Regions from separate parts of the Streptomyces sp. RLB3-17 genome, predicted to be linked through region 1. Evidence: riboswitches for the same ligand, from Rfam matches in the RefSeq annotation. Region 1 holds a riboswitch; each other region holds the start of a gene.

Evidence for each region. Region 1 has a riboswitch for cyclic di-AMP ahead of FNV62_RS29820 (transglycosylase SLT domain-containing protein). Riboswitches for the same ligand answer to the same signal wherever they lie in the genome.
Region 2: linked by a shared signal. The riboswitch ahead of FNV62_RS43505 (M23 family metallopeptidase) and the one ahead of FNV62_RS29820 (transglycosylase SLT domain-containing protein) in region 1 are both predicted to bind cyclic di-AMP.
Region 3: linked by a shared signal. The riboswitch ahead of FNV62_RS30935 (NlpC/P60 family protein) and the one ahead of FNV62_RS29820 (transglycosylase SLT domain-containing protein) in region 1 are both predicted to bind cyclic di-AMP.
Region 4: linked by a shared signal. The riboswitch ahead of FNV62_RS22420 (transglycosylase family protein) and the one ahead of FNV62_RS29820 (transglycosylase SLT domain-containing protein) in region 1 are both predicted to bind cyclic di-AMP.

Annotation. Positions count from the first base shown of each region.
Region 1 covers NZ_CP041610.2:6,573,512-6,576,715, reverse strand. Annotated here, with positions in the region: gene FNV62_RS29830 (CocE/NonD family hydrolase) at 1-844, shown strand, start outside; gene FNV62_RS55875 (hypothetical protein) at 850-1,008, shown strand; cyclic di-AMP (ydaO/yuaA leader) riboswitch at 1,458-1,618, shown strand; gene FNV62_RS29820 (transglycosylase SLT domain-containing protein) at 1,623-2,312, shown strand; partial or broken gene FNV62_RS29815 (HAD family hydrolase) at 2,458-3,204, opposite strand, start outside.
Region 2 covers NZ_CP041610.2:9,678,032-9,681,235, forward strand. Annotated here, with positions in the region: gene FNV62_RS43500 (alpha-galactosidase) at 1-927, shown strand, start outside; cyclic di-AMP (ydaO/yuaA leader) riboswitch at 1,229-1,387, shown strand; gene FNV62_RS43505 (M23 family metallopeptidase) at 1,390-2,370, shown strand; gene FNV62_RS43510 (hypothetical protein) at 2,612-3,204, shown strand, end outside.
Region 3 covers NZ_CP041610.2:6,803,423-6,806,626, reverse strand. Annotated here, with positions in the region: gene pcrA (DNA helicase PcrA) at 1-1,069, opposite strand, end outside; cyclic di-AMP (ydaO/yuaA leader) riboswitch at 1,408-1,580, shown strand; gene FNV62_RS30935 (NlpC/P60 family protein) at 1,588-2,766, shown strand; gene FNV62_RS30930 (tellurite resistance/C4-dicarboxylate transporter family protein) at 2,862-3,204, shown strand, end outside.
Region 4 covers NZ_CP041610.2:4,934,811-4,938,014, reverse strand. Annotated here, with positions in the region: gene FNV62_RS22430 (cytochrome P450 family protein) at 1-136, shown strand, start outside; gene FNV62_RS22425 (transglycosylase family protein) at 308-1,306, shown strand; cyclic di-AMP (ydaO/yuaA leader) riboswitch at 1,445-1,653, shown strand; gene FNV62_RS22420 (transglycosylase family protein) at 1,658-2,368, shown strand; gene eno (phosphopyruvate hydratase) at 2,720-3,204, shown strand, end outside.

The DNA.
Region 1 (3,204 bases):
CGAGGTCCCGGGGGAGACCTGGATCCTGGGGCGCCCCAGGGTCCGCCTCCGTCTGACGTCCCACTCCCCCTGGGGCCAGGTGATCGCCAGGGTGTGCGACGTCGCCGCCGACGGTTCCTCGACGCTGGTGACCCGGGGTGCCCTGAACCTGTCAGCGCGCTACGGCCCCGACCAGGCGGTCTCCTGGAAACCGGGCTCTACGGAGGACGTGGTTTTCGACCTGACCGCCACCGGCTACGCGTTCCCGTCCGGCCACCGCATCCGGCTCTCCCTGTCCTCCGCCTACTGGCCGTGGATCTGGCCCCAGCCGGGCTCGGCGGCGGGGCTCGTCCTGGACCCGGCGGGCAGTTCCCTCGAACTTCCGGTGCGAGCAAGGGAGTCGGACCCGAGGATCACCTTCGAGGAGCCGGAGCAGTCCGAACCCCTGGGAGTGACGTCCGCGGCCACCCTTGACGAGCCCCGCCCCGAACGCCTGGTCGCCCGTGACGTGGCGAGGGGCGAGTGGCGTCTGGAGGTCGACCCTCGCCAGGACGGCACCCGTGTCCACCCTGACGGCCTGGAATGCACGGAGGACGCCCGGGACACGTACACCATCGACGAGTCGGACCCGCTCTCCGCCCGTACCCGCTCGACGAGGTCGATCCGTCTGCACCGCCCGGAGCTGCCCTGGGACGCCCGGGTCGAGACACGCTCCGAACTCAGCTGCGACGCGCGGGAGTTCATCACCTCGAACGAGCTGATCTGCAAGGACGGCAACGAGGTGGTCTTCCATCGGACGTGGGAGAGAAGAATCCCCCGGACGCCGCCGGACTGGGGACCCGGCGGCGGCATGGGCAACCCCTGAGGAGCATGGCGCGGACCGATGAGTTCCTGATGGCCCTGGACGAGGGGATGCTCGCGCACTTCCACGAGATGACCGCCGAGACGACCGACGAGATGGTCACGCGTTTCGGGATTCCCCGGGCCGAGGCGGTGGCGAGGATCAACAGGGCTTACGCGGGGCGGTAGTTCGGGGCCCACCCGGACCTGATGTGCCACGAACTCCCCGAATACTGGGCCCACGGCCTCTACTTCAAGCCCCACGCCGGCCGGCTCCCCGACGACGACCCCGACACGGACCTGCCCGTGTGGGAGGTACGCCCGGCTCCGCCTACGGGCTCAACGGCCTGGACACTCGAAGCCGTATGTCCGATTTGCCGCCAGTGCCGCTTTATTTCTGCTTGGTCGAGTGAATTGGGTCACTCCCATGCGAAGTGGGCCCTTTATCCCCTCTTGACGACTCCCCCTTTGCATAAGGCAAGTTGAGCGTCACGTTCCGGATTAATCGGGCATTTTCTCCCCCTTATTGCACAGGTGAAAGCGATCTACACCGGGAAATGAGGGCTTGTTCCGGACATGTGCTCTCGCATACGTTCACGTCGATCCGGACGGACCGCCCAATCCTGCCGCCGACCGGAATATCCCAGCCACCCACACACACGCACGGCAGGAGCGGGGGACCCAGGTAAGCCGCCGATCCGGACACCGGAACGGCTAGGGGTGAAGTCGCACACACCGTGCGGCCGGGCAGCTCCCGCCCGAACCCGACAGCTCACCTCGCAGGCGCCGGAGAGGAATTCGCCATGTCCGCACGAGGCAAGCACCGCAGCTTCAAGATCCACGGCATGCTCACTCGGGGCATCCTCGCCGCGGGAATGGGCGGAGTCGCACTCGCCCTTCCGCTCGCGGCGGCGACCTGCGCACAGGCCGCCACCGCCACCACCACCGATGTCCAGCTCATCACGTACAAGGTGACCGCGGGCGACACCCTGGCCAAGATCGCGCGGAAGTACCCCAAGAGCGGCGGCGCGGCGAAGCTGTACGCCGCCAACCGCGCGGTCATAGGCCCCGACCCGACGACGCTCCGTCCGGGCCTCACCCTGACCGTGGGCACCAAAACCGTCCAAATCCCCGCCAAGGCGAAGACGGCGCCCACCACCTCGAAGACGTACGCGAACAACCTCGACGGATGGATCAAGCACTCGCTGGACATCATGGCCCGCGCCAAGATCCCCGGCAGCTACAACGGCATCCACCGCAACGTCATGCGCGAGTCCTCCGGAAACCCCATGGCCATCAACAACTGGGACTCCAACGCCAAGGCCGGCATCCCCTCCAAGGGCCTGCTCCAGGTCATCGACCCGACGTTCAAGGCCTACCACGTGCCGGGCACGTCGATGAACATCTACGACCCGGTCGCGAACATCACGGCGGCCTGCAACTACGCGGCGGCGAAGTACGGCTCGATCGACAACGTCAACGGCCCCTACTGACAGGACTGTGGGGCTGGCTGAGCCGGTAGGGCTCGTACGACTGCCGGGGCTGATGCGGCTGATACGGCTGATGAGGTCGGAGCGACTCGGAGAGCTGCCGGGACCCACCGGGCTCTCCGGACTCCCGGAACCGATCCGACCGGCACGGGAACAGCCGCTCCAGCACCACCGCGATCCCGTCGTCCTCGTTCGACAGCGTCACCTCGTCGGCCACCGCCTTCAGCTCCGGATGGGCGTTGGCCATGGCGACCCCCCGGGCGGCCCAGTCGAACATGGGGATGTCGTTGGGCATGTCGCCGAAGGCGATGGTGCCGGCGGGAGTGAGACCGAGGTGGGCGGCGGCGAGCGCCAGACCGGTCGCCTTGGTCACGCCGCATGGCTGGAGTTCGACGGTCCCCGGCCCCGACATGGTGACGGTGGCCAGCGAGCCCACCACACCCCGGGCGGCCGAGGCCAACTCGTCGTCGGACAGCGACGGGTGACGGAGCAACACCTTGCTGATCGGCTCCGTCCACAGGTCGTCGCGGTGATGCACCCGTACCGCCGGAAGCGTCGGATGCGGCATCACGTACCCCGGCTCGATGAGCGTCAGCCCGTCCACGCCGTCCTGGTCCACCGCGGCGTAGAGCAGCCCGACCTCCGCCTCGATCTTGCCGAGCGCGGTCTCCGCGAGTTCCCTGTCCAGGGTCACCGACCACAGCAGGCGGTCCGCCGCCGCGTCGTACAGCTGCGCCCCCTGCCCGCACACCGCCAGCCCCGCGCCGCCGAGTTCGTCGAGCAACGGTCGTACTCTCGGCGCCGGGCGCCCCGTCACGACCAGGTGTCGGGCGCCCGCCTCGGCCACCCTCTCCAACGCGGCCCGGGACCGGTCGGAGAGGGTGTCGTCGCCGCG
Region 2 (3,204 bases), 3.1 Mb from region 1:
ATGGTGAATCCGGACAGTGAGCTGTACCGCGCGCACCCCGACTGGGTGCAGTTCCAGCCGGGGCGGACCAGGACGGAGTTCCGCAACCAACTCGTACTCAACCTCGCCCGCCCGGATGTCCAGGAGTACCTGTGGGAGCAGCTCGACAGTCTGCTCTCGAGCGCTCCGATCGACTATGTGAAGTGGGACTTCAACCGCTGCTTCACGGACGCCGGTTGGCCCGGTGAGCCGTACCCCCAGAAGCTGTGGGTCGAGCACGTGGAGGCTCTGTACGGGCTCCTGGACCGGCTGCGTGCGGAGCATCCCGGGGTCGCCTTCGAGTCCTGCTCGGGCGGTGGCGGCCGGATCGACCTCGGCGTCATGGCGCGTACGGACCAGGTGTGGACCTCCGACAACACCGACCCGCTCGACCGGCTCGCCATCCAGCACGGCTTCAGCCAGATCCACCCGGCCCGGATCATGGCCGCCTGGGTCACGGACAGTCCGAACGCGCAGCTCAACGGTCGGATCAGCTCGCTGCGCTTCCGGTTCGTGAGCGCCATGGCCGGGGTACTCGGGGTCGGCGGCGACCTGGCCGACTGGAGCGAGGCGGAGCTCGTCGAGGCGCGGGAGTGGGTGGACCTCTACAAGGAGATCCGGCCGGTCGTGCAGCGCGGCGACCTCTACCGACTGCGGCCTCCGGAGGGCGGGCTGAGTGCGGTGCAGTACGTCCACGGCGACGAGACCGTCGTCCTCGCCCTGCTCCAGGCCCAGCGTCACGGCGAGCCGGTCGCCCCGCTCCGGTTGCGCGGGCTCGATCCGAGCGCGGCGTACGAATGCCGTGAAACGGGTGAAGTGCACCGAGGTGCGGTGCTGTTGCATCACGGGTTGCGGACGGGGCTGCGCGGGGACTTCGATGCGGCAGTTATCCGACTGCGTCGCATGTGAGCGTTCTGTCCTTATTAATGCCTTAATTCCAACTGGACCTGGAATAAGGGACCGTGGTGTGGCGTGCGTGAGCAGCGTCATATTCGTGACGATGCGTTGCGGGCCCGCTTTCTCGATCCGCCTGAATTTCCAGGCGGGTTGAGAGGCGGGGGAGATCATTGTCCACGGAGGGTGACCGGAATTCCGGCATGGATCAAGAAAGGCACGCGCACTGAAAAGCCACATGGTTGGCGATGCGCCCCCATCTCGCCTACGTTCGCCCTCAATCCGGACGGACGCCCAATCCTGCCGCCGCCCGGTATCCGCACACCCACCGGTAACCGGCAGGAGCGGGGGACCCACAGGTACCACGCCTGTTCCGGTCTCCGGAACGGCTAGGGGTATAGCCGCGCAGCCGCGTGGCCGGGCATCTCCAGCCCGCACCCGACAGCTCACCTCGCAGGCGCCGGAGAGGAATTCTTCATGCCCGCGAAGGGTAAGCATCGCCGACCCAAGTCCCAGCGCTTCTCCCGCTCGATCGCCGTGGCCGGAACCGGTGGCGCCGCCCTCGCGCTGCCGCTGATGGGGGCCGCCGGTGCCCATGCCATGACGCCTACGGCCGCGATTTCGTCCACTCCGGAAAAGACCGCGACGATTTCCGCCGCGACGGTTTCTCAAAAGTCCGCGACGGTTTCGGAAAAGACCGCGACAACCTCCACGGCCTCGGTGAAGACCTATTCGGTGAAGGTCGGCGACTGGCTCGCCAGGATCGCCGAGCGGCAGCACCTCAGCGGCGGCTGGCAGAAGCTCTACTCCGACAACCGCCAGGCCATCGGCAGCGACCCCTCGCTGATCCACCCCGGCCTGAAGCTCACGATCGGCGAGAGGGCCGTGTCGACCGACGACGCCAAGCCGTCGACCGAGTCGTTCACGCAGTCGTCCGCCAAGACGTCCACGCGATCGTCGGCGCGGTCGGCCACCGGGTCGTCCGGCGCGGCGGACGCGCCCAAGTCCCAGGCCGCCGCACCCCGGGCCACCGGCGCCGCCACCAACACCGGTTACACCCTGCCGGTGGAGGGCGCCACCATCGGCACCGGCTACAAGGTCGCCGGCAGCATGTGGTCCAGCGGCTACCACACCGGCGTGGACTTCGTGGTCCCGACCGGCACCACCGTCAAGGCCGTCGCCGCCGGCACCGTCGTGTCGGCCGGTTGGGGCGGCGCGTACGGCAACCAGGTCGTCATCCAGCACGCCGACGGCCGGTACTCGCAGTACGCCCACCTGTCCGCCCTGTCCGTCTCGGCCGGCCAGACCGTGACCGAGAGCCAGCAGATCGGCCTCTCCGGTGCGACCGGCAACGTCACCGGTCCGCACCTGCACTTCGAGATCCGCACCACCCCGAACTACGGCTCGGACGTGGACCCGGTCGCGTACCTGCGCGCGCACGGTGTCGCCGTCGGCTGACGCCGCCGCGCCTCTCACGTCTTGGAGGGCCGGACCCCGCGATCGCGGGGTCCGGCCCTCGGTTCTTCTCCACGCGTCCCGGCGCGGTCCTTTCATGATCGGCACATTGCGGTCTTGTGGCACCGGCGCACGAGGTCTCGACACGGTGCGCGAGTGGCTCCACAGTGATCTCCGTAAGCGCTTTCTGCGTCTTCGGCGACGGCATCGCGGCCGTCGTCGCCACCGCAAGGAGCACGCCATCGTGAGACCTCGAAGACTCGGCGTCGTCACCACCGCCGCGCTGCCGGCCGGTCCGGTCGCCGCGCCCTCGCACGCCACCGAACGGCGTCCGCCGCCGCGCCGGATCGTGGAGAACCTGGACCGCGGCCCGGTCGCCGTCCCCTCGGGCGAGGGCACCTTCCTGAGCCGGCGGTTACTCGGCACGGAGTACGCCCTCCCCCAAGTTCTCGGCCCCGCTCGAACAGGGGGTACCCCCACCGGGGACGCGATCGCGTTCAACGTGTACAAGGGCGGACGGCGGCTCAACGGGGCGCCGGTCACGCGGTCGACCACGTACCAGGACGACGGCCGGGGCACCGGCACCCACACCGTGCGTGCCCTCGTCAACGGCCATGAGCGGGAGCCGAGTTCGGCGGCGCTCGACTTCGCGCGGGGCTACGCCGAGATTCCGCCGGAGCGGTCCGAACCGGGCGGCGTATCGAGGTTGCCCTGGTACCACTACGACGCCGACACCGGTCAGCGCCTGGTGACCGGCGAGCACCCGGCCGAACCGACGAGCGCATCCGACCTCGACGTCGGCCGGGGCAGCGCCGCCGACATCGACCCCCGCCACCC
Region 3 (3,204 bases), 230 kb from region 1:
TCGTCGTCGCGTCCGGGTAGTCCTCCTCGAACTGGAGGATGTTGCGGATGGTCGCCCCGCGGAAGGCGTAGATCGACTGGTCGGCGTCGCCCACGACGCACAGCTCGGCGGGCTCGAGCTCGCCCTCGGCGGGCGGCACGTCCTCGGGCCGGTCACCGGCGGCCGGGCCGACGAGCTCCCTGACCAGGGCGTACTGCGCGTGGTTCGTGTCCTGGTACTCGTCGACCAGGACGTGGCGGAAGCGGCGCCGGTAGTGCTCGGCGACGTCCGGGAAGGCGCGCAGCAGGTTGACCGTGGTCATGATCAGGTCGTCGAAGTCGAGCGCGTTGGCCTCGCGCAGCCGCGACTGGTACATCGCGTAGGCCTGGGCGAGGGTCTTCTCGAAGCCGTCGGCGGCCTGCGCTGCGAAGTCCTCCTCGTCGATCAGCTCGTTCTTCAGGTTCGAGATCTTGGCGCTGAAGGACTTGGGCGGGAAGCGCTTGGGATCGAGATCCAGATCACGGCAGACGAGCGCCATCAGCCGCTTGCTGTCGGCGGCGTCGTAGATCGAGAACGAGGAGGTGAAGCCGAGCTTCTTGCTCTCCCGGCGCAGGATCCGCACACACGCGCTGTGGAAGGTCATCACCCACATCGCGTTCGCGCGCGGGCCGACGAGCTGCTCGACGCGCTCCTTCATCTCGCCCGCGGCCTTGTTCGTGAAGGTGATCGCGAGGATCTGGCCGGGGTGGACATGGCGCTCGCCCAGCAGATGGGCGATGCGGTGGGTGAGCACCCGGGTCTTGCCGGAGCCCGCGCCGGCCACGATGAGCAGCGGGGAGCCGGAGTGCACCACGGCCGCGCGCTGGTTCTCGTTCAGCCCGTCCAGCAGGGCCGCCGGGTCCACGGCGGGGCGGTGCGCGCCGTCGCGGTAGTAGGCGTCCCGGCTCGCGGGCACGTCGAAGCTGCCGCCGAACAGGTCGTCCGGAAGCGGCTCCGGCGCCCCGTCCTCGGGCGGCGGCGGAGGCTCTTCCTCGTGGGCCCCGGAAGGCTGGAGGTCCGCCAGAAAGCTGTCATCAAAGAGGCTGCTCATCGCTCTCCGAGTCTAGGCGGCCCCACTGACAACCCGCGGCCACCCTGGAAACCCGACCGGTTTTTCCGCGACCGCGCATGATCTCTTTCCACGACCGCGCATGATCCCTTTCCGTGACCGCACCTGATCCCTTTCCGCCACTCTTTCCGCCGCGGACGCCGTCACCGTTCAGGATCGTTTCATTACGGTCAGCCACAGTCGGTCCGGATCAATGGCCCCCAGGATCAAGGTCACAAAAAAGTATCGGGCATATCGCACATCAAACTTCACAGAACACTTATGAGTTGGCTAGCGTGCCGGGCAGGCCGCTCGACCCAACCGGCGAACATCGCCGGGCCGTGCGGCCTCCGCCGAGTCCGGTGCGCCGTACGGCAGCCGGAGCCGGGGACCCAACCGACCTTGGGGTGAATCGGTCCAACTGTCCGCTGGGACAAGGACCGTAGGGCAAACCTTCCGGAATCACCCGCCCGAACCCGACAGCTAACTCGGTAGGCGGAAGACGGAAGGAGTCGCCTCTCTTGGCGTCGCATCGCAAGTGGAGTCCTACGGGTACGCGCATAGCGGGTATACGGACCCCCGCCCTCGCCACGGCGGCCCTCACCTCCGTGGCCCTGCTCTCCCAGACGGCGAACGCCGCGCCCTCGGCCGACTCCAAGCCGAGCATCGAAGAGGTCGAGAAGAAGGTCGACGACCTCTACCACCAGGCCGAGGCGGCGACCGAGAAGTACAACGCGACCAGGGAGAAGACCGCGCAGCAGCGCAAGCGCGTCGACTCCCTCCTCGACGACGTGGCCCAGCGCACCGAGAAGCTCAACACCGCGCGCGACGAGCTGGGTTCGTTCGCCGCGGCGCAGTACCGCACCGGCGCCTCCGCCCCCGACACCGCGACCCTCCTGCTGGCCGACAATCCGCAGGACTACTTCGACCAGACCCAGCTGATGAGCCGTCTGACCAGCCGCCAGAAGGTGGCCGTCGACGACTACATCACCGAGCAGGCCGCCACCACCAAGAAGCGCGCGGAGGCCTCCCAGAGCCTGCAGACGCTCACCACGACGCAGAGCGCGCTGAGGACGTCCAAGGCCGACGTGCAGCGCAAGCTCGCCGAGGCGCGCGACCTGCTCTCGAAGCTGACCGCCGAGGAGAAGGCGCGACTCGCGGCGATCGAGAAGAAGAAGCAGGAAGCGGCCGACCGCAAGGCGGCCGAGCTGGCGCAGCAGCAGGCCGCGGCGGAGAAGAAGGCCCAGGAGGCAGCCGCCCAGCAGCAGACGACCACCGGGACCACCGCCACCACCGGGACCACCGGGACCGCCGGGAGTTCGGCCACCGACTCCTCGTACACCGCCAAGGCCGACAAGGCCCTCGCCTTCGCCCGCGCCCAGGTCGGCAAGCCGTACGTCTGGGGCGCGACCGGGCCCGGCTCCTACGACTGCTCCGGCCTCACCCAGGCCGCCTGGAAGACCGCCGGCGTCGATCTCCCGCGCACCACCTGGGACCAGGTCAACGTGGGCACGACGGTCCCGCTCTCCGACATCAAGCCCGGTGACCTCGTCTTCTTCTACGACGACATCAGCCATGTCGGCCTCTACGTCGGCAACGGCATGATGATCCACGCCCCCAAGCCGGGCGCGTACGTCCGCGAGGAGTCGATCTTCTACGGCGGCGAGTCGATCATCCACAGCGTGGTGCGTCCGGCCTAACGCCTCGACGCCCGGCACGCGCGCGTGGGGCTCATCGAGCTCCACGCGCGCGTGGCCCGCCGCCAACCCGCTCGAAGGTCCTTAGCATCGGGCCCATGTCAGCCATCTCCCCGCCCGGCGCCCGGTGGACCGGCCTGCGCACCTGGTGGGCGCAGAGCCCGCCGGGCGCCGGAGCCGCGATCCTGGCCACCGGCATCATCTCGATCGGGCTGGAGCAGACCGGCTACGAGATCCTGTCCCGGGTCGTGCTGGTCCTCGCGGCCGTCGGCTGGCTCGGGCTCGCCGCGGCCTTCGTCGTACGGCTGCTGCGGGAACGGGAACGGTGGCTGACGGAGGCCGGTACACCGAGCGCGCTCACCGCGGTCGCGGCGACCACCGTGCTCGGCACGCGGCTGGTCACGCTGGGCTGGGAGGTGCCGGCCGAGGCCCTGCTCGCCC
Region 4 (3,204 bases), 1.6 Mb from region 1:
CACCCTCCTCACCCGTCTCCCCGACCTTCAACTCGCGGGAGATTCGGCCGATTTGCGCTGGCGCGGCGGGCTCATTATGCGTGGATTGCGCACGCTTCCAGTGGAGTTCACGCCTCCGGTACCGGCCGCGCGATAGCGGGCGACCATACACCTGCGGGCGTTCAAACCTGACACGCACTCAACTCTGTGATCTTCACGTGATCTACGCTGCATCGACTTGTGACAAGTGATCGGGTGCGGATACGTTCACTCGTCAACGCGACTCACACGTCGCGTAGTCACCTGCTGTCACGTGAAAGGCTTCCGCATGCTCTCCGGGAACGGCCGCCATCGTCGCCCCCGTCAGGCCCCGGCCCTCATCGTCGCGGCAGGAGTGACCGGATCCGCCATCGCGATCCCGTTGCTCGGTGCCACCAGCGCGAGCGCGGCCGACGGCACCACGTGGGACCGGGTCGCCGAGTGCGAGAGCGCCGGCCAGTGGAGTGCCGACAGCGGCAACGGGTATTACGGCGGGCTCCAGATCAGCCAGGCGGACTGGGAGAAGTACGGCGGCCTCACCTACGCGTCGAGCGCCGACGAGGCCAGCCGCTCGCAGCAGATAGCCATCGCCGAGAAGCTCCTCGACGACCAGGGCCTCACCCCCTGGCCGACCTGCGGACCGCTCTCCGGGCTGAGCAAGAACTCGGGCGACATCCTGGTCGACACGGGCGTGGCGAACGACTCGTCCAGTACATCGGATTCAACCGGTTCGTCCGGTTCGTCTGCGAATTCGACTCCGCCCACCTCTTCCGGCTCGAAGTCCGATTCGTCTTCGTCCGGCTCGTCTTCGTCCGGTTCGTCGTCGAAGGCGACCGGGAACGCCGCCGGGAACACGACGAAGGCCGACACCGGCGGCGACGCCCAGGGGGTGGGCGGCTCCGGCACGGAAACGACGAAGAGCGGCAACTCGGGCAACTCCGGCCAGGGCGGCGACTCTTCCGGTACGTCCGAGAACGCGACGACCGGTGCGGGGCGCCACCGCGGCGGTACCGCGGCCGAGAACACCACCGACAGCGCCGTGGACGGCCGTGGCGACGACTCCTCCGGGCGGCACGCCTCGCGCGGCGCGGGCGTCTCCCGCGATGTCGTCGACGGCTCCTACGTCGTGCGCGCCGGAGACAATCTCTGGACCATCGCGGACGCCCTTGACCTCCAAGGCGGATGGGCCGAGCTGTACGACGCGAACAAGAAGACGGTCGGCGTCGACCCGAACCTCATCCTTCCCGGTCAGAGCCTTGCAGTTGGTACTGAATCGGGCGAAAAGTAGGGGCAGTTCGCGTCATGGTTCGCCGTGTAATGTCCGGTTTGGCGCGAGTGAGAGATGGATCTCAAAGGCCCTGATCGTCTTTGGAATTCAGCCGATCGACTGCTTACGGTCGTCACCGCTCGCCACAGCGGGCCCCGACGGTCGTCAACGCCGAATCCTGCCAACGGCCGTACGGGAACAGTCGACGCGTCAGCGCCGTAGGCAGGAGCGGGGGAACCAAGGTAGGCGCCGCGCCCGGTAGTTGACCGGGAGCGGCTTGGGGTGAAGCCGAGCGCTCAGCGCGCACGGCCGGGCACTCACCCGCCCGAACCCGACAGCTCACCTCGCAGGCGTCGGTGAGGGGATCTCTCCATGCTGTTTTCCAGCAAGGGCAAGCACCGCCGTCCGTCCAAGGCCACTCGTGTCGCCACGCTCGCCGGTGTCACCGGTGTCGCCATCGCCGCTCCGCTGATGGCGGCCGGCAACGCCTCCGCCGCCACCACTTCCGAGTGGGACGCCGTCGCCCAGTGCGAGTCCGGCGGGAACTGGTCCATCAACACCGGCAACGGCTACTACGGCGGTCTGCAGTTCTCGGCCTCCACCTGGGCCGCGTACGGCGGCACCGCGTACGCCGCGACCGCCAACCAGGCCTCCAAGTCCCAGCAGATCACCGTCGGCGAGAAGGTCCTCGCCGCGCAGGGCAAGGGCGCCTGGCCGACCTGTGGCACGGGCCTGTCGAGCGCCGCGTACACCGGCGGTGCGAGCGCCCCGTCGACCTCGTCCTCCTCGAACGGCTCCTCGTCGAACAGCTCGCCGAGCACCAGCGCCACCACCCGCTCGACGGACACCGCGGCCTCCCGTTCGGCGTCCCGCCCGGCCGCCGAGAAGACCGTCTCCACCCCGACCGGCAAGAAGGTCAAGAAGGGCGACGGCGAGTACAAGGTCGTCAAGGGCGACAGCCTCAGCTCGATCGCCGAGAAGAAGAAGGTCAAGGGCGGCTGGCAGCAGCTGTTCAAGCTGAACAAGGACATCGTCGACGACGCCGACGTCATCTACCCGGGTCAGCGGCTGCACCTCAGCTGATGATCGGCAGCTTCACCCCAGCTGAATGACAGGTCTCTCATAAAAGGGGTCTCCACACTGGAGGCCCCGGTGAGGGTCACCCCCGTCCCCACGGGCTCCCCGCTCCGGTGCGTGTTCCCCCGTACGCACCGGAGCGGGGTTTTTCGTATCCGGCAGTTCGTGCCGAGCGTTTCGTACCGAGCGCTTCGTACCCAGATTTCCGTACCCGTTTTTGTTCCGTTCTGGAACAATGTGTACGTTCAGTTCTGCCCAAGGGGTGGGCGACCGGCTGGCCGATCCCCCCGGGGCGGTTAGGCTCATGTCGCGAAGCCATCACAGGCTCCGCGTACCCGCGTCACATCCCAGAAGGAGATGCTCGTGCCGTCCATCGACGTCGTCGTAGCCCGGGAAATCCTGGACTCCCGAGGCAACCCCACGGTCGAGGTCGAGGTCGGCCTCGACGACGGCAGCACCGGTCGTGCCGCCGTTCCGTCCGGCGCCTCCACGGGCGCCTTCGAGGCCATCGAGCTGCGTGACGGTGACCCCAACCGTTACGGCGGCAAGGGTGTCGAGAAGGCCGTCCTCGCCGTCATCGAGCAGATCGGCCCGGAGCTCGTCGGTTACGACGCCACCGAGCAGCGCCTGATCGACCAGGCGATGTTCGACCTGGACGCCACCGACAACAAGGGCTCGCTCGGCGCCAACGCCATCCTCGGCGTCTCGCTCGCTGTCGCGCACGCCGCCTCCGAGGCGTCCGACCTCCCCCTCTTCCGCTACCTGGGCGGCCCGAACGCGCACCTGCTGCCCGTTCCGATGATGAACATCCTGAACGGCGGCTCGCACGCCGACTCCAACGT